2 regions of the Bacillus kalamii genome follow, and region 1 is predicted to be linked to the other one. Evidence: a T-box and tRNA genes for the amino acid it is inferred to sense, from the RefSeq annotation. Region 1 holds a T-box; the other holds one or more tRNA genes.
What was found. A T-box is a leader RNA that pairs with one kind of tRNA and senses whether it is charged. The one in region 1 lies ahead of serS (serine--tRNA ligase), so its partner is inferred to be a tRNA-Ser.

Region 1 (10,916 bases):
ACCGGATCCTTACCCAAAGATAACAACTCTTTCAATAAAGCCAGCGCCTTACTTACATCCTTTTCATGAATGGCATTGACCAATGTCCCCAAATACACCTGGGAGGCAGATCCTGTAATGGTCAAGGCATCCTCTACCGTCACACTGTCATTCATACTGAACGAAATAGCTTGGTCCAAAAGGCTAAGGGCATCCCGCATCCCGCCTTCCGCAGCCCGTGCGATGATTTGAAGGGCCTGATCATCACAGGACACGCCTGTATTCTCTACAATACCGCTCATACGTTCTACAATATCCTCAGGACCGATCCTTTTGAAATCGAACCGTTGGCATCTGGAGATAATAGTAAGAGGGATCTTATGCGGTTCTGTTGTTGCCAAAATAAAGATAACATGTTGCGGCGGCTCTTCCAGTGTTTTTAACAATGCATTAAAAGCACCAGTCGATAGCATATGCACCTCGTCTATGATATAGACTTTATACTTAACAGAATTCGGCGCATATTTTACTTTATCGCGGATATCGCGAATTTCATCGACACCATTATTTGATGCAGCATCGATTTCAATGACATCTGAAATAGAACCATCTGTTATTCCTCTACAGGAAGGGCATTCATTGCATGGTTCCTGTACAGGAGAGTGTTCACAATTAACCGCTTTCGCCAATATTTTGGCGACTGAGGTTTTCCCAGTTCCCCTTGGGCCCGAAAAGAGATAAGCGTGGGAGATTTTTTCCTGGACAAGCGCATTTTGAAGCGTTTTTGTCACATGTTTCTGGCCGATCACATCAGAGAATAGCTGTGGTCTCCAAACCCGGTATAATGCTTGATATCCCACCGTACGTCCTCCTTTTGCCTAATCTATTTTATTATACATTAACTAAATTCCATTTTACAAAGGGACATAAGCAATCTATCCCTTTTTTCCCTAAAGAAAAAAGAGGATGCACACCCCTAACAAGTTAAGAGCATACCATCCTCTATTATTTATAAGAATAACTGCCGTACACCTTTCTTCGAATCGCTGCCATAAGCGTTACTTTTGTAGTTAGCTCAGCCCAGGCGACCCTGCGGCACATGAAAGATTCCACTTAATGCTGCTTCCTTCCGGACCTGACATGGTTCATGGATTTCCATTGCGCAGGACCCAAGCGTCAACACCACTTACAAAAGGCAGACCCTACAGCATACGACCCTCTAAAAGGAATTCGGTCTCGCTAGAGCGGATTGCGAGTACAGGGCACCGCTACCTCCCCACCTAGTACGGCAAAATTGATACCTATAATTAGTGCGCCATATACGACGCATTTTCAAGTATACCCATATTTCTAGAAAAAAGCAATGAAAACCGCAACGGAATTATCTTACTCTATCGTCGATTCTTTCCGTCTGCGTCTTTCTTCTTTTTTGCGCGCTCTTAGCGTTCTGAAAAAATCAGTCAAGATTTGACCGCATTCTTCCTCCATGACACCAGGGACTACTTCACACTGATGGTTAAACCGTTCATCTGTCAATAAATTCATGAATGTCCCGGCGCATCCCGCTTTTGGATCAGATGCCCCGTAGACAACTCGTTTAACCCTCGAGAGGATAATAGCGCCCGAGCACATAGGGCACGGTTCCAACGTAACATATAGTGTAGCATCTTCCAGTCTCCACGTACCAAGCTTCTTGCAGGCTTCATCAATAGCCATCAATTCAGCATGCGCAGTTGCACTTTGTTCACTTTCACGCAAATTATGCGCCTGCGCAATAATTTCATCATCAAGAACAAGGACAGCCCCGATTGGGACTTCGTTCTTTTCCCCTGCCTTTGCCGCTTCTCTTAAAGCCGCTTCCATATACAATTTATCTTTAGCTTCCATACATTTGCTCCCTGCCTATAGAAAGAATCGAATTAAATTCAGTGGAATGAAACAGACTAACACCATCATATAGGTTCTACAACCGGATGGGAGTATGTTATGCAAAAATCGGATACAGCCCTTTTAATCATCGATATGATCAATCATTTCAAATTCCGCAACGGAACAGCATGTTACCGCCATACCTTACAGATCACCGATCCCATATTATTAGTAAAAGCCAAGGCCTGCGCTGCCCGCATACCCATCATATACATTAATGACCATTATAATCTATGGCAAGCAGACTTCCAAAAAATTATTTTTATGTGCCGAACAAAAGAAAACAATTCCTATATCAGCATGATTGCCCCACAGCCAAATGACTATTTCCTTATAAAACCGAAGCACTCGGCCTTCTATGGCACTTCATTGAATACAATGCTCCACCAGTTCGGAGTAAAACGATTGATTATTACCGGAATAGCAGGGAACATTTGTGTACTTTTTACAGCAAACGATGCTTATATGCGGGAGTACTCCCTTGTATGTCCGGCAGACTGCATCGCATCTGCCGATGTAGAGGATAATACATATGCCCTTACTATGATGGCCAATGTACTGAAAGCGGATATTAGAAATAGTACCGCAATTATAAATGAATACTTCAATTAATACACATTGAACGTCATTCATCATTCCTAGTAAAAATTGCAACTCATTTTTCTTGCATAATCTGCAACGCGATGAAAGAGTGTGTGTTAAAATAACAGGAGCATTCATCCTTCAAAATTATCAGGAGGCCGTATAGAATAATGATACAAACACCTTTCATAACTGTAGAAGGGCCAATTGGCGTTGGCAAAACTACATTGTCCAAAGCAATCTCCGATCATTTTCAATTTGCCATTCTCAAAGAGATCGTAGATGAGAATCCATTTTTAGGCAAATTCTATGAAAATATCGATGAGTGGAGCTTTCAGACCGAAATGTTCTTTTTATGCAATCGGTATAAACAACTTGAAGACATCGAAACGAAATTCCTCGCTAAACAACAGCCGGTCGTAGCTGATTATCATATATTTAAGAACTTGATTTTCGCTCAACGCAGTCTCAAGCAATCACAATATAATAAGTATTTAAGTGTTTTCGATATCCTGACACAGGACATGCCTGTTCCAAATATGGTCATTTATTTGCACGCCAGCTTGGATACCCTAATGAGCCGGATTCAAAAACGGGGCCGTGAAATCGAAAAAAATATTAGCCCTCTATATATGGAACAGCTACTGAACGATTACCATGTCTTTATGCAGCAATTCATCGCCAAGCATCCGGATGTGACTGTTCTTCAATTCAATGGCGATGATATGGATTTTGTCGAAAATACAAATGATCTGAGCACCATCTTAAACCAAGTTAATCAAGAGCTTCAAAAAGGAGTAAAACTAAAATGAACCTTCGCGCTAAACATAATATCCCTAACGATGCCGTCATTACAATTGCGGGAACAGTCGGGGTCGGCAAATCAACGATTACCAATGCATTAGCTAATGCATTGAACTTCCGGACATCCTTTGAAAAAGTGGATTCCAATCCATATTTGGATAAGTTCTATAACGATTTCTCCCGTTGGAGCTTTCATTTACAAGTTTATTTCCTATCGGAGCGGTTTAAAGAACAAAAACGCATCTTTGAATATGGAGGCGGATTTATCCAGGATCGCTCCATCTACGAAGATACAGGCATTTTTGCCAAAATGCATTATGAAAAAGGCACAATGAGCAAAGTCGATTATGAGAACTACACAAGCCTTTTTGATGCAATGGTGATGACTCCTTACTTCCCGCATCCTGATTTGTTAATTTACCTAGAAGGTTCATTGGATGACGTTCTTTCCCGCATAAAAGAAAGAGGCCGTCCAATGGAACAACAAACACCTATTGAATATTGGGAAGAAATGTACAAGCGTTATGAAGATTGGATTAACCAATTTAACGCATGCCCAGTCCTTCGCTTAAACATCAATGACTACGATTTAATCAATGACGAAACATCTATTGAGCCGATTGTTGAAAGAGTCTCCTATTTCCTGGAGGAAACAAGAAGACTTCGCAGAACAGGCCGGTAAAAAGCAGAAGGCGCTTGCTTTCCCCGACAAACGTAAAAGAGGTTTGGGTTACGATCTCGAGGGGATGGCGCCTACAGCTTTATTCACAGAAAAAGAGCACACAACCTCCCTTTTGCTTGGATGAACAGACAAGAAAAAAGGAGCTGTGTGCTCTTTCGTTTAAATAGAATTACATATGTTTAGGTTTCTTCAACCAATCCAACCAAAAGATATTCCCTTACAAGCATCCCTGATGCAGATGGGAGTATCTTTTTATTTGCACCTGAGATTTCGTGCTGCCTACAGCTTGCAGGGCTTGCAGTAGCAGGTCCGAAATATGTAGTCCTTCAGCTTATATTAGGTGAATGACAAAGCTTTAGAACACTAATTTTTTCACAATAAAAAAATCAATGCTGATATGCATTGATTTCAATGTTTCTATAATCTCCATATTATGCGCTATGGTTATTGATGTAAATGGAGGAGGTAGAGGGATTCGAACCCCCGCGAGCCGTTAAGCCCCTGTCGGTTTTCAAGACCGATCCCTTCAGCCGGACTTGGGTATACCTCCAAAATATGTGTTTCAACTTGTCGTATCAACATTTAATAAGATAACATAATGCATAATCTAGTGTCAAGCCTTCGTAAAAAAAAATTAAATATACAGATTATTTAAGGAAATCATGTTTTAATACGATACCGAAAAACCTGTCCTTTTCAAGAAGCTTCATACGCCTCAGTTTAAACAGAACAGACTGAATGCTCATTACTCAGCCATAAATAAGCACCCCAAAATGAATCTTGGGGTGCTGTGCCATTTTATCGGCTATTTTCGTTTCTTTACTTGATGTATTCTTTTCCGCCCATGTATGGACGCAATACTTCAGGGATTTTGATGGATCCATCTTCTTGTTGGTAGTTTTCAAGGATAGCCGCAACTGTACGTCCGATAGCAAGGCCAGAGCCATTCAATGTATGGACATGTTCCGGTTTTCCTTTTGGATCACGGCGGAAACGGATATTAGCCCGTCTTGCTTGGAAGTCTTCAAAATTACTGCAAGAAGAGATTTCTCGGTAAACACCGTAGCTTGGAAGCCATACCTCAATATCGTACTTCTTCGCTGCAGTGAAGCCAAGATCAGCCGTACACATGCTAAGTACTTGGTAAGGTAATTCAAGCAATTGCAGAACCTTCTCAGCGTGTCCTGTCAGCTTTTCTAATTCTTGATATGAGTCTTCGGGTTTTACAAAGCGAACTAGTTCAACTTTATTGAATTGATGTTGGCGAATCAAGCCTCTTGTATCGCGGCCGGCAGATCCTGCCTCAGAGCGGAAACAAGCACTGTAAGCTGCATACCCGATCGGCAATTGCTCACCGGCAAGAATTTCATCACGGTGCATATTTGTCACAGGCACTTCTGCTGTAGGAATCAGGAAGTAATCTTCGCTTTCGATCAAGAAGGCATCTTCTTCAAACTTCGGTAACTGTCCTGTTCCTGTCATACTCGTGCGGTTGACCATATATGGAGGTAGAATTTCTGTGTAGCCATGTTCCTCAACATGAAGGTCAAGCATGAAAGAAATAAGGGCACGCTCCAAACGGGCTCCCAATCCTTTATAGAATACAAAACGGCTTCCGGTTACTTTGGCTGCCCGTTCAAAATCCAAAATACCCAGCTCATCTGCTAGCTCCCAATGCGGTTTCGGCTCAAAGCTGTACTGCGGTAATTTACCCCAAGTACGGGCAACAATATTGTCATCTTCGCTGTCGCCGACAGGAACACTTTCATGGGGAATATTCGGGATAGATAATAATAAGCGCTCAAGTTGTGCTTCTACATCGCGAAGCTCATCATCCAACACTTTAATCTGGTCTCCGACCTCTCTCATTTCAGTAATTACCTCTGTCGCATCTTGTTTTTCTCTTTTCATGACTGCAATTTGTTGAGATACTTCATTTCTGCGGCTTTTTAACTTTTCCGTTTCGCTGATCAATTCACGGCGGCGGCTATCCAGCTGTTCGAATTTGCCCAAATCCGTCAAATCTTCACCACGGTGTTTTAACTTTGCTTTAACTTCTTCAAAATTAGCACGTAAATATTTTAAATCCAACATGCTTACTTCCTCCTTTTCCATTCTGTTCTTCTAGGTGAATACAAAAAAACCCTCATCCCAAAGAAGGGACGAGAGTTACCCGCGTTGCCACCCTAGTTAAAAGCAGATTAATGCTTTTCACCTTAAAAAGAATAACGGTTTTTAAAACCGAAAGCACTTACTGTTCCACGAATGGAAGTTCGGCACTTTGCTCAAGGATGGATTCACAAGGCATTATTGCCGATTTCCACCAACCACCGGCTCTCTTTGAAACAATAACCTATGCTACTAATTCCTATCATCGCTTTTAGAATAATTAATTTTGTATTCAATTTACTATAAAGTTAACCTATGTGCAACCTATTTATACATTTTTCCACTTCATTCGATAAATTGACGTAAATTAAAGAGTAAAAAAAGGACGCTCCTCCAACAACGGGGAACGCCCTCTGCTTATTTTAGAACCAGCCTTTTACCATAGATGAAACACTGTCCCAAACATCCCCAAAGAAGCCACCGACAGCTTTCATTGAAAGGACAAACCAATTTGATTTTTCTACATCTTCAGCAGCTACAAGGTCGACTTGAACCTGTTTCGCTCCCTCTTTTGTCAAGAAACCGTACGGGTCATTCTTGGATTGGACTGTAACGTAGCCAAGCTTTTCGCCTTTTTTAATTGGAGCAACAAGCTTTCCGTCTTTGTTCAATTTCTTTTTGTCGATCACTACGACCGGCTTATACTCTTTAGCCGTTCCTTTTTGGATGACTAAATCAACTGGTTTCTTAGTGGTCAAAGCAACATGCTTTTCTTTTCCTTTTTCCACTTCTATCTCTTTGCCCTTTGGCTTATAGCCAGCCTTTAAAACTTCTTCTTTTCCAAAATTAGCAAAAGCGTAATCTAAGACCTTTCGTGTATCTGTGAATCGTTCGTTCTTTGAAGGTGATTTCATTACAACAGATATGAAACGCTGTCCATTTCTTTCGGCAGTTGCTGTAAAGCAATAGCCTGCAAAGTCAGTGGAACCAGTCTTTAATCCGTCCACACCTTCGTACTGGAAGATCAAACCAGGCAACATCCAGTTGAAGTTCGGGTATTCTTTGCCATCTTTAAATTTTAATTTAGATTGCTTAGAGAAGTTAAGCACATCAGGATAATCGTTGATCAAGTGGTAAGCCAATGTAGCGATGTCGCGTGCACTCATGACATTTTCATCATTTGGGCCGCCAGCAGCGATATTGCCGCCCAAGTCGCTATTATTCAAGCCGCTTGAATTCACAAACTTATATTTCGTCATACCTAACTCTTTTGCTTTTTTATTCATTAGCTCTACGAAATTCTTTTCAGATCCGGCAATTTTTTCAGCCAAGGCTACAGTAGCTGCATTAGCCGAGAAGATAGCCATTGCTTCGTATAACTCTTTAACGGTGTAATCTTCGCCCTGTGTAAGACCGATATTTGAAAGTCCATTACCTTTAGAAAGGTTATGTACATATTCATTAATATTAATTTTATCGTCCCATGAAATCTTACCTTCTTTAATCGATTCCATAACGATATATTCAGACATCATTTTAGACATGCTGGCAACGCCTAAAACTTTATCAGCATTTTTTTCATAAAGGATTTTACCTGTTTTGGCATCCAATAGCATGGCTGCTTCTGCTTTAAGGCTTAATGGGTCACTTGTTGCCGCTTTAGCAGGGGCAGCTCCAGTGAACTGAGAGAATACAAATGCAATCAGTAATGTTAATACTACAGTAATCTTGCTGAAACTTTTCAACTTCTAATACCTCCGCTTTTCATACTTATACATATTTTTTTGGTTATATATGTTGATTATTTACTTTTTTAAACATGCTTTGTTTAGTTTAGCACAAAAAAAACAAAAAAAATAGACAGATCGATATTGCTCTGTCTATTCTTTCACCGACTATTTGCTTATTGGCTTACTTAACTAATTGAGTAATTAGGAGCTTCTTTTGTGATTTGTACATCATGTGGATGGCTCTCACGCAAACCAGCACCAGTCATACGGACAAATTGGGCCTTTTCTCTTAATTCTTCTAAATTAGCTGTACCGCAATAACCCATTCCTGCACGTATGCCGCCAACTAATTGGAATAAAGTATCCGAAAGAGGTCCTTTATAAGGCAAACGCCCCTCTATGCCCTCAGGAACGAACTTCTTGCTGTCTTCTTGGAAGTAACGGTCTTTCGAACCTTTTTCCATGGCAGCTTCCGATCCCATCCCTCTATAAACTTTAAATCTTCTTCCTTGATAGATTTCTGTTTCTCCAGGACTTTCTGTCACACCAGCTAATAGGCTTCCAAGCATAACAACATGGCCGCCTGCAGCAAGGGCCTTAACCACGTCACCTGAATATTTGATTCCGCCATCGGCAATGATTGCTTTACCAAGTTTGCGCGCTTCTGTAGCACAATCATAAATAGCTGTAATCTGTGGAACACCTACACCTGCCACAACACGTGTTGTACAGATACTTCCTGGTCCGATGCCGACCTTAACTATATCTACCCCTGCCTCTATAAGAGCACGTGTCGCTTCTGCAGTAGCTACATTTCCAGCGATAATGTTCAATTCAGGGTAAGCATCGCGAATCTCGCGGACAACGTCCAAAACACCTGCTGAATGGCCGTGTGCCGTATCAATGACAATTACATCTACATGTGCTTTCACAAGCATTTGTACACGTTTCATAGTATCTTTTGTAATTCCTACTGCTGCTCCAACCAATAAGCGTCCTTGGCTGTCTTTTGCTGAATTAGGGAATTCAACTACTTTTTCAATATCTTTAATGGTAATTAGGCCTTTTAATACTCCATTATCATCCAACAAAGGCAATTTTTCGATTTTGTAGGTCTGAAGAATCTTTTCAGCCTGTTCCAACGTCGTTCCAACAGGAGCAGTGACTAATTCTTCTTTTGTCATTACCTCGGAAATACGAAGTGAATAGTCGCTTATAAAACGTAGATCACGGTTCGTGATGATTCCTACCAACTGTTGCTCATTCAAATTATTGACGATAGGCACACCAGATATCTTGTATTTGCCCATTAAGTGCTCTGCATCAAAAACTTGATGTTCCGGAGTCAAGAAGAACGGATCCGTAATTACGCCGCTTTCAGACCGTTTTACTTTATCAACCTGTTCCGCTTGCTGTTCAATCGACATGTTCTTATGAATAATTCCCAATCCACCTTGGCGCGCCATGGCAATTGCCATATCGGCTTCAGTGACTGTGTCCATTCCAGCACTAATAATGGGAATATTTAATTTCAACGTTTCCGTAAGGTTGACCGAAAGATTTACTTCCTTTGGCAGAACCTCTGATTTTGCAGGTATCAACAATACATCATCAAACGTTAATCCTTCTTTAGCAAACTTATTTTCCCACATTTTTTTGCCCTCCCGATTGAAAATATTATTAGTAGGTTATCAATTGGGTAAAATACTGTCAAGGAAAGTACTAGAAGTTTGATTTTTCAAAATTTTTAAAGGGAGTATTTATGATGATGCATCTGAATGATTCTTGGGACCTTTTTCAGTTATTTAAAGCGCATTCACATACACAGCTTTTTTTATCTCGTACATACCAACAAAACAGGATTGAAGAATATCACACGTACAGTTATCAAAACAGTCCAGCTTTTATCTACCACATTGAAAGTGCTGAACTTTTTTATAAACAAGCTTCTCATTCTCCTAGCATGCTTAAGCCGATATTACTATTTTATGGGTTGGTACAACTCATAAAGGCGGCTATTTTAACTCAGGATCCTCTTTATCCAAGTTCGACTACTTTATTAGCGCATGGAGTCACTACAAGAAAGCTTAAGAAACAACACTATTCTTTTTTGCGTGATGAAGTCAAAATTCAGCAGAAAGGGTTATTTGGCTATATGAGTGAGATAATGTTTCATATGAAACATTTGGAAAAAGATAAATTTATGATGGGCAGCCTTCTAGGTGAAATTCCAGAAATGGCGGGTAGCCTAGAATTTTTCGGGTTAGAAAAAGGGTTCACCTTGAATAAAATGTCGGACTGTCAATATCGCTGTAATCATCGTGTACTGGATACTTTCCATATGACTGCTGAGCGGTTCCAGGAATTCTTATCAACTAATTATCCTTTTTCTATAAAAGTCAAGGAGACCGGAAAAGATAAGATAGAGTTATTTTTTTCTGCACCTTTTGATCCGAATACTTGCAGTTGCCTAAAATATAATCTCCCTTCAAATACTTGCTATATATCGCGAAAAAATGATTTTCATAGTGAACAGCTTTCTGAGCTTATGGTTCATTATTTACTGCTCTATAATCTAAGTATGATTGCGCGCTATGAAACGGAATGGTGGATGGATCTTCATCATACAAAGCCAACAGAAGATTATCCGTTGATCGAGCAGTTTTTGGGGTGCACGCAATTAAAGTCCCCTTATCTTGTCAGTGAATGGCTTTTAAAAAAAGGGTGTTAAGGCATTTCAAGTATTTCAACTATTAAATGGACATACCCATAATTGCAAACAAAAAAAGACCAGCGCAATCGCTGATCTTTGTGTTGCCTGGCAACGTCCTACTCTCACAGGGGGAAACCCCCAACTACCATCGGCGCTGAAGAGCTTAACTTCCGTGTTCGGAATGGGAACGGGTGTGGCCTCTTCGCCATCATTACCAGACATATAAAGGAATGTTATTCCTTCAAAACTAGATAACAGAGTCAAAAGTAAATCAAACAACAATTTGGTTAAGTCCTCGACCGATTAGTATCCGTCAACTCCATGTGTCGCCACACTTCCATCTCGAACCTATCAACCTGATCATCTCTCAGGGGTCTTACTAGCTTGA
Region 2 (9,457 bases), 310 kb from region 1:
CGCGGCATAGAGGCTGCTTTGAAACTGACTAATAGAAAAATTGTTGAGGTAGAGGCGGAGGAAGTTGTATGAGAATACCTATATTAAAATTGTATAATTGCCTGTTGGTATCTATACAATGGGAACTGGATGATGCAACTGCTCTTGAATTTCAGGAGGATTTGCTGCGGAAAATCCACGAAACAGGCTCAAACGGTGTTGTTATTGACATCACATCCATTGATTTTATAGATTCCTTCATTGCCAAAGTGTTGGGCGATGTAGTGAGCATGTCTAAACTGATGGGGGCTAAGGTAGTCATTACAGGTATTCAGCCTGCTGTTGCTATCACTTTGATCGAACTTGGCATTACTTTGAACGACGTTTACACAGCTCTAGATTTAGAAAAAGGTTTAGAGAAATTGCAACAGGAACTGGGGGATTGAGTATGCATCAACCCTTTGTAAAAATAGTCAATGAATGGGACATAGTGGCTGCGCGGCAATTAGGCAGAAACGTGGCGAAAGAAGTAGGCTTCGGTACTGTCGACCAAGCGAGAATTACCACAGCCATCAGTGAACTTGCCCGAAATATTTATTTATATGCAGGTACAGGAAAAATATTCATTGAAAAAATAAATGAAGCAGGAAAAATTGGAATAGTGATCCAAGCGATAGACCAAGGGCCCGGTATACCGGATATTAGACGGGTTATGGAGGATGGCTATACTACTTCCGGCGGCCTTGGAGCAGGGATGCCTGGTGTCAAACGCCTGATGGATACATTTGAGATAGATTCCATTCCGGGAAAAGGCACTGATATTCGCGCAACGAAATGGCTCCGTTAGGGGGAAGTTAAATGCTTAAGAGTGAAAATATAGAAGAGATTTATCGGGATACGCTGACTGCTTATGTAAAGGAACAGAGCGAAGAGGTTCTTTACAAGGGGCAGCAGTTGAGCAGAAAAACAATTGAACATGATATAGCGCCTGAAGAAATTATCAGTTGGCATAAAAGTGTGCTGCTTGATTTATTTCCGGATATTCAATCAGGTGTGCTGGATTCTCTTGATTTTCTTCTGGAAGTCATGATGGGGTATGGATTGGCTTATAGGGAAAATCAAAGTTTACGTCATTTCCAACAAGAGCTTAAGTCCGAAATGGAGATTGCCGCCAACGTGCAGAATACCCTTTTGGAAACAAAAATACCGGTATTGCCTCAATTGGAAATTGGGGCCGTTTCGGTGCCTGCGAAACGGATGAACGGAGATTATTATCATTTTATCCAGGATGAAAAGCAATGTGTTGGTGTAGGGATTGCGGACGTCATCGGCAAAGGGATCCCTGCTGCTTTATGCATGTCTATGATCAAATATGCGATGGACAGCATACCGGATCAACGACATGAACCAAGCCATGTATTGAAGTCGTTGAACAGGGTTGTTGAGCAAAATGTGGATCCTAGCATGTTCATAACGATGTTTTATGGTTTGTATAATCCCTCTACATCCGTTTTTTCTTATGCTTCGGCAGGACACGAAATTCCGATGTATTATAATGCTTCCACCGGACAATTCGAAGACCTTTATGCCAAGGGGCTGTTGTTGGGGGTTAACAAGGATACCAATTATCAGCAATTCGAAAGACAGGTAGAAATAGGAGACATGATTATATTGATGTCGGATGGTGTGACAGAATGCCGTACGGATGAAGGATTTATTGAGAGAGAAACATTAGTGGATGAAATAAAAAAATACATAGATCTCCATCCTCAGGAAATTGTGATGAATGTCTATAAACACTTGGAAAAACTGCAGCATTTCCAACTGCGCGATGATTTCACTATGATCATTTTAAAAAGAGCTTCTTAAAATTGTTTTGTTTCCATATTAAGTGGGTATATAACGCATAACTAAATCTAGTTAGGACTATACAAGGTGGGAAGTGCCGTATGAATATTAAGATTGATGTGAAACAAGTAGATTCTATGATTAATGTAACAGTACAAGGTGAAATTGATGCATATACAGCCCCTGAACTCCGTGAAGCCCTTTATCCCTTGGCGGAACAGGAAGAAGTTAACATAACGGTTGATTTATCCGGTGTCGGATATATGGATAGCACCGGTTTGGGTGTGTTTGTTGGTTTATTTAAAAATGTCCGTGCGCATAATGGCGATTTTAAAATTGTAGGGATGTCTGATCGATTGAAGCGTTTATTTGATATTACTGGTCTGGCGGATATTATTCATATTACAAGCGATACAAAGGGTGGATTGTGATGAAAAAAGGCTATGATTACATTGAAATGAAGATCCCGGCAAAGCCTGAGTACATTGGTGTTGTTCGCTTGACTATTTCTGGAGTAGCAAGCCGTATGGGTTTTTCCTATGATGATATTGAGGATCTGAAAATAGCTACTAGTGAAGCCTGCACAAATGCTGTCCAACACGCCTATAAAGAAGAGGAAGACGGCGAGGTGACAATTGGTTTCGGCCTTTATCAGGACCGTTTGGAGCTTATGGTTGCAGACAGCGGCCAAAGCTGCGATTTTGATGAAGTGAGACAAGGATTGGGACCTTATGAAAAAGAGGTGCAGGTGGAGTTCCTTAGAGAAGGAGGGCTAGGGCTGTATCTGATTGAAACACTAATGGACAAAGTGAAAATACATCAGTATCAAGGTGTAACGGTCTTTATGACTAAGTTTGTTCAAGGAGAGCAGGTGGAGAGTGATGCAAAGACAATCTCAACCTAATCAAGAAACAAGAGAACAAGTAAACGCCTGGATTAGAGCATATCAACTCAATCAGGACGATGAGGCGCAAAATAATCTTGTTATGCATTACAAAGGATTGGTAGAGACTATATCCAGGAAATATGCAAAAGGACGTTCCTTCCAAGAGGATATTTATCAAGTGGGAATGATCGGTCTGCTTGGAGCGATTCGCCGCTATGATGAAACGTTCGGCAAAAGTTTCGAAGCCTTTGCCGTGCCGACTATCATCGGAGAGATCAAACGGTTCTTGAGGGACAAGACGTGGAGTGTCCATGTCCCTCGCCGCATTAAGGAGCTGGGGCCGAAAATCAAAGTGGCGGTTGAAGCCCTGACAACAGATTTGCATCGTTCACCGCGCGTGGAAGAAATTGCGGATTATCTAGAGGTTTCCGATGAGGAAGTATTGGAAGCGATGGAAATGGGTAAAAGCTATCAGGCGCTGTCGATTGACCATACTATAGAAGCGGACTCTGATGGCGGTACTGTAACCTTGCTTGATATATTCGGCAATGTGGAGGAAGGTTATGAAAAAGTAAACCAGCGGATGGTTTTGGAAAAGGTGCTGCATGTACTTTCGGAGCGGGAGAAAATGATCATCCAATATACATACTTGGATAACCTTAGCCAAAAGGAAGCTGGAGAAAAACTTGGCATTTCACAAATGCATGTGTCCCGTTTGCAGAGAAGAGCGATTAAAAAACTCCGTGAAGCAATCCATGCTGAAGGCAGCTCGGAGTTTGTTAGATGATCAATGACCTTATAAAAAATGAAAAAGTTGAAGTGAATGTTAGACAGGTAGCGAAAGATAATGCAAACTATTGCGGGGATTCATACTATTTCGCCACTACTGAATCCTATTTCATATGTGTGCTTGCCGATGGCCTGGGCAGCGGAGAGTACGCATATGAATCGTCCAGCGCTGTAACAAATATAGTTGCCCAATATCATGATTTGCCTCTCGAAGAGTTGATCGATAAGTGCAATTCTGCGCTGGTCAGCAAAAGAGGAGCCGCGGTAGCTATAGTGAAGTTCTTCTTTGAAACGAAAGAAGTCCATTTCATATCTGTCGGAAATATACGCTTTTTCATGTATAAACCTTCAGAGGAGAAGGTTATCTACCCGTTGCCGATTTCAGGTTTTCTATCCGGAAAGATAAGAAAGTTTAAGGGCCAGCGTTTTAAGTATGAACCATCTTCGCGTTTCTTTATCTTTTCAGATGGCATGGAGCTGAAAGAAATTAAATCGAATATCAGTAAAACGACATCGATTGATCTCCTGTCGGAAGTCATTTGGCATGAAAATGCCGCCCATGCGGATGATGTAACGTTTATAGTGGGGAGCCTGCTTCAATAATTGAAGCAGGTTTTTACTATTTTTGGCCGATTAGAAGTGGTGCAAGTTATTTGGTAAAATGAAGGGAAGACGAAATAATGGGAGGAACAATTGTGGAAACCATTCATATAAAACCGTTGGATGTAAGTAAAGCCATCGCCGGAGAATTGAAGCTGAGCCAAAGGCAAGTCCAACAAGTTATAACACTATTGGAAGAGGGAAATACAGTCCCTTTTATTGCCCGATATCGAAAAGAAATGACAGGCAGCATGGATGAGGTGCAGATCCGGGATGTTATGAATCGGTGGCACTATTTAGAGAATCTTCAAAAGCGGAAAGAAGAAATCCTCCGGTCAATTGAAGAACAAGGCAAATTGACTGAAGAGCTCAAGGGGCAAATTGCCTCTGCTGAAAAATTACAGCTACTTGAAGACTTATATCGCCCATATAAACAAAAAAGAAGAACAAAAGCGACAGTGGCGAAGGAGAAAGGATTAGAACCGCTAGCGCAGTGGATGCTTACATTTCCTAAATCCGGTTCTATAGATGAAGAAGCAGCAGCGTATATAAAGGAGGAGCAGGGGGTCCAATCTGTTGAAGAGGCGATTTCTGGCGCCAAGGATATTATTGCTGAAATGGTATCGGACGAACCGTCTTTACGCCAGTGGATTAGGCAGGCAACCTTTAATCAAGGGAGAATCCAGTCTGTGGTGAAGGATGAAAGCAAGGATGAAAAGCAAGTGTATGAGAATTATTATGAATACGAGGAGCCTGTCAATAAAATTGTTCCCCATCGTGTATTGGCCTTGAATCGCGGGGAAAAAGAAGAAGTGTTAAGGATATCGGTTAAAATAGACCCGGAGCGTATATACTCATACATACAAAGAAAGATGATTCCATATACCGGTTCAATTGTTGAAGAAATCGTTAAGGAGGCAATAGAGGATGCTTATAAGAGATTAATCCACCCTTCTATCGAAAGGGATATCCGTAATGAATTGACAGATAAAGCTGAAGACCAGGCAATTCATATCTTTTCTGAAAATCTCCGGAATTTACTGCTGCAGCCGCCTTTAAAAGGAAAAATGGTTCTCGGCGTCGATCCGGCTTACCGGACGGGATGCAAGCTCGCGGTGGTCGACCAAACTGGGAAGATGGAGCAGGTAGCGGTCATCTACCCTCATCCGCCAGCTGCAAAACGTGAGGCGGCATCCGCTACAATAAAAGAAATCATTAAGCGTTATTCGATTGAAGTCATTGCAATCGGAAATGGCACAGCCTCAAGAGAGACGGAACAATTTGTAGCGGATATACTGAAAGAATTGGATAATACAATCTACTATATAATTGTTAATGAAGCAGGAGCATCTGTTTATTCGGCTTCCGATTTGGCCCGTGAGGAATTTCCGGATCTTCACGTAGAAGAGAGAAGTGCAGTGTCCATTGCCCGCCGTTTGCAGGACCCATTGGCAGAATTGGTGAAAATTGACCCGAAATCAGTCGGTGTGGGCCAATATCAGCATGATGTATCTCAAAGGAAGTTAAATGATTCTTTGGCTTTTGTTGTGGAAACAGCCGTCAACCAAGTTGGAGTCAATGTAAATACAGCTTCTTCCTCTCTACTGCAATATGTGGCTGGGCTTTCCAAAAGCGTAGCTTCCAATATTGTGAAGAAAAGAGAAGAGGAAGGTGCATTCTCATCAAGAAAGCAGTTGAAGAAAATTCCGCGGCTTGGGGCAAAGACCTATGAACAATGTATAGGTTTCCTCAGAATTCCGAATGGCAAGGAACCTCTTGATTCGACTGCCATCCATCCTGAAAATTATGAAGTGGCTATTCGATTGCTTGCTAACCTCGGATTTTCTACAAAGGATATCGGCTCAACGGCTCTTCGCCAGTCATTGAAGGAAATGGACATAAAAGAAATGTCCGAGGAGCTGGGGATTGGCCAGGTGACGCTAAAGGATATGGTAGATACATTAATGAAGCCTGGAAGAGATCCGAGAGATGAGATGGCCAAGCCGTTATTGAAAAAAGATGTCCTGAAAATGGAGGATTTATCCCCAGGCATGGAACTCCAGGGGACAGTCCGCAATGTAGTTGATTTTGGGGCATTCATCGATATTGGAGTCAAGCAGGATGGCCTGGTCCACATATCGAAGATGAGCAAATCATACGTCAAGCATCCTCTGGATATTGTGTCTGTCGGAGATATAGTGACTGTTTGGGTTGAGCAGGTTGACAGCAAGAAACAACGTGTATCTTTAACGATGCTTCAGCCGGAAGGGTAAAATTAGTAGGGTACTGCGCCAGAGAAAGGGCAGTGCCCTTTTGTTTTCAGCCTTGCAGTTCATCCTTGTTTGTCTTGCGGTAAAAATACCAGCATTGATTGAGGACTTGAACCTGTTGTGCGTTCTTTTCGAAAAAGGCTTTTCTGATTTGTTTTTCTAACCATATTGGCATTTCTGTGAATCCCCCTTCTTATAAAAGTGTGATTCATTGTATGCTATAATGGTTTGTCACGTTTCATATAGAAGGGCGGGGAAAACGTTGAATGATGATCAATTGCAGAAATTAACGGAGGAACTTTCGCTTCGCGATTTCGATAAACCATTTATGCACAAGGCCTATTTTAATAAACGGCTGCGTACGACTGGAGGCAGATATATGCTGCATAGCCACCATATAGAGATTAATCCCCGTTATTATGACCAATTCGGGGAAAACGAGTTGGTTGGGATTATTAAGCACGAATTATGCCATTATCATTTGCATATTGAAGGAAAGGGCTATAAGCATAGAGACAAGGATTTTAGAATACTTCTGCAAAAAGTGGATGCGCCCCGGTTTTGCTCCGTTCTTCCTGAGAATAACAAGAGAAAGATACAAACACTTTATTATTATGAGTGTTCAATTTGCCATACGTTGTATGTCCGTAAACGGAATGTTGATCTAAAAAGATATGCTTGCGGGAAATGCAGAGGAAAGCTGAAAAAGGTCCGATCAGGCAAATAAATAGATTTTAATCAAAAATAACGGATGGACTCTTGACAGGTTGAATCAACATCTTTATAATCTAAATAGTCGATAGGATAACAAGTTGCTTGCTAATCCTGTTAAATACTATTCCGCAGTAGCTCAGTGGTAGAGCACTCGGCTGTTAACCGAGCGGTCGTAGGTTCGAATCCTACCTGCGGAGCCATTTTTATGTTGTGGGGAAGTACTCAAGAGGCTGAAGAGGCGCCCCTGCTAAGGGTGTAGGTCGCGTAAGCGGCGCGAGGGTTCAAATCCCTCCTTCTCCGCCATAATATCAAAATAACCATAATGAAGTTACCTATATAGAACAGGGCCCGTTGGTCAAGCGGTTAAGACACCGCCCTTTCACGGCGGTAACACGGGTTCGAATCCCGTACGGGTCATGAATGATAATAGGGAGGCATTCAATTTGCTTCCCATTATTTATCTGATAAAAATTAAAAAAAGCTTGCATTCTAAAATCGGAATGTGATATGATAAGTGGGTTGCTTCTGATAGGTCAAGTTAGAAATAACGTAAAGAAACTATTTAGAAATAACAACAGACATCATTGGGCTATAGCCAAGCGGTAAGGCAACGGATTTTGATTCCGTCATGCGAAGGTTCGAATCCTTCTAGCCCAGCCATTGATGAGCCATTAGCTCAGTTGGTAGAGCATCTGACTTTTAATCAGAGGGTCGAAGGTTCGAATCCTTCATGGCTCACCATTATATGCGGGTGTGGCGGAATTGGCAGACGCACCAGACTTAGGATCTGGCGCCTTACGGCGTGGGGGTTCAAGTCCCTTCACCCGCACTTTTAAAAAAAGAAAACTTTTTTTTAAAAAAACTGTTGCAAACATCGAGTTATAGTGATATAATAAATGATGTTGCTAACAACTTCGCGGTCGTGGCGGAACGGCAGACGCGCTAGGTTGAGGGCCTAGTGGGGGAAACCCCGTGGAGGTTCAAGTCCTCTCGGCCGCACCAACGACATCTTATGAATATGCGCCCGTAGCTCAATTGGATAGAGCGTCTGACTACGGATCAGAAGGTTATGGGTTCGACTCCTTTCGGGCGCGCCATATTATTTTAAAATACCTATTATGCGGGTGTAGTTTAGTGGTAAAACCTCAGCCTTCCAAGCTGATGATGAGGGTTCGATTCCCTTCACCCGCTCCAAAAAAATGTTCTTTGAAAACTAAACAAGACAACACGTCAACGTTAATTCTAAACGAAGTTCCAACAGAGTTGGAACAAACAAGTTTTATCTTATGAGCAAGTCAAACACTTATTGGAGAGTTTGATCCTGGCTCAGGACGAACGCTGGCGGCGTGCCTAATACATGCAAGTCGAGCGGACAGAAGGGAGCTTGCTCCCGGAAGTCAGCGGCGGACGGGTGAGTAACACGTGGGCAACCTGCCTATAAGACTGGGATAACTCCGGGAAACCGGGGCTAATACCGGATAGTTTCTTCCTCCACATGGAGGAAGAGGGAAAGATGGTTTCGGCTATCACTTATAGATGGGCCCGCGGTGCATTAGCTAGTTGGTAAGGTAACGGCTTACCAAGGCAACGATGCATAGCCGACCTGAGAGGGTGATCGGCCACACTGGGACTGAGACACGGCCCAGACTCCTACGGGAGGCAGCAGTAGGGAATCTTCCGCAATGGACGAAAGTCTGACGGAGCAACGCCGCGTGAACGAAGAAGGCCTTCGGGTCGTAAAGTTCTGTTGTTAGGGAAGAACAAGTACCAGAGTAACTGCTGGTACCTTGACGGTACCTAACCAGAAAGCCACGGCTAACTACGTGCCAGCAGCCGCGGTAATACGTAGGTGGCAAGCGTTGTCCGGAATTATTGGGCGTAAAGCGCGCGCAGGCGGTCCTTTAAGTCTGATGTGAAAGCCCACGGCTCAACCGTGGAGGGTCATTGGAAACTGGGGGACTTGAGTACAGAAGAGGAAAGCGGAATTCCAAGTGTAGCGGTGAAATGCGTAGATATTTGGAGGAACACCAGTGGCGAAGGCGGCTTTCTGGTCTGTAACTGACGCTGAGGCGCGAAAGCGTGGGGAGCAAACAGGATTAGATACCCTGGTAGTCCACGCCGTAAACGATGAGTGCTAAGTGTTAGAGGGTTTCCGCCCTTTAGTGCTGCAGCAAACGCATTAAGCACTCCGCCTGGGGAGTACGGTCGCAAGACTGAAACTCAAAGGAATTGACGGGGGCCCGCACAAGCGGTGGAGCATGTGGTTTAATTCGAAGCAACGCGAAGAACCTTACCAGGTCTTGACATCCTCTGACACTCCTAGAGATAGGACGTTCCCCTTCGGGGGACAGAGTGACAGGTGGTGCATGGT

Region 2: it encodes a tRNA-Ser, which carries the amino acid that the T-box ahead of serS (serine--tRNA ligase) is inferred to sense. The anticodon was not compared.

The regions. Positions count from the first base shown of each region.
Region 1 covers NZ_JBDFMI010000006.1:590,215-601,130, reverse strand. Annotated here, with positions in the region: gene dnaX (DNA polymerase III subunit gamma/tau) at 1-839, opposite strand, end outside; RNA gene ffs (signal recognition particle sRNA large type) at 1,004-1,268, opposite strand; gene tadA (tRNA adenosine(34) deaminase TadA) at 1,366-1,866, opposite strand; gene ABC357_RS20665 (cysteine hydrolase family protein) at 1,966-2,520, shown strand; gene ABC357_RS20660 (deoxynucleoside kinase) at 2,661-3,302, shown strand; gene ABC357_RS20655 (deoxynucleoside kinase) at 3,299-3,976, shown strand; tRNA gene ABC357_RS20650 (tRNA-Ser) at 4,434-4,526, opposite strand; gene serS (serine--tRNA ligase) at 4,796-6,070, opposite strand; T-box leader at 6,132-6,360, opposite strand; gene ABC357_RS20640 (serine hydrolase) at 6,508-7,830, opposite strand; gene guaB (IMP dehydrogenase) at 8,001-9,467, opposite strand; gene ABC357_RS20630 (YaaC family protein) at 9,578-10,546, shown strand; rRNA gene rrf (5S ribosomal RNA) at 10,632-10,747, opposite strand; rRNA gene ABC357_RS20620 (23S ribosomal RNA) at 10,812-10,916, opposite strand, start outside.
Region 2 covers NZ_JBDFMI010000006.1:900,072-909,528, forward strand. Annotated here, with positions in the region: gene ABC357_RS22295 (RsbT co-antagonist protein RsbRA) at 1-72, shown strand, start outside; gene ABC357_RS22300 (STAS domain-containing protein) at 69-425, shown strand; gene ABC357_RS22305 (anti-sigma regulatory factor) at 428-826, shown strand; gene ABC357_RS22310 (PP2C family protein-serine/threonine phosphatase) at 838-1,848, shown strand; gene ABC357_RS22315 (anti-sigma factor antagonist) at 1,929-2,258, shown strand; gene rsbW (anti-sigma B factor RsbW) at 2,258-2,731, shown strand; gene sigB (RNA polymerase sigma factor SigB) at 2,709-3,500, shown strand; gene ABC357_RS22330 (PP2C family serine/threonine-protein phosphatase) at 3,497-4,105, shown strand; gene ABC357_RS22335 (Tex family protein) at 4,183-6,375, shown strand; gene cmpA (cortex morphogenetic protein CmpA) at 6,422-6,547, opposite strand; gene ABC357_RS22345 (SprT family protein) at 6,635-7,099, shown strand; tRNA gene ABC357_RS22350 (tRNA-Asn) at 7,212-7,286, shown strand; tRNA gene ABC357_RS22355 (tRNA-Ser) at 7,299-7,389, shown strand; tRNA gene ABC357_RS22360 (tRNA-Glu) at 7,432-7,503, shown strand; tRNA gene ABC357_RS22365 (tRNA-Gln) at 7,672-7,746, shown strand; tRNA gene ABC357_RS22370 (tRNA-Lys) at 7,752-7,827, shown strand; tRNA gene ABC357_RS22375 (tRNA-Leu) at 7,834-7,915, shown strand; tRNA gene ABC357_RS22380 (tRNA-Leu) at 8,003-8,088, shown strand; tRNA gene ABC357_RS22385 (tRNA-Arg) at 8,107-8,183, shown strand; tRNA gene ABC357_RS22390 (tRNA-Gly) at 8,207-8,280, shown strand; rRNA gene ABC357_RS22395 (16S ribosomal RNA) at 8,390-9,457, shown strand, end outside.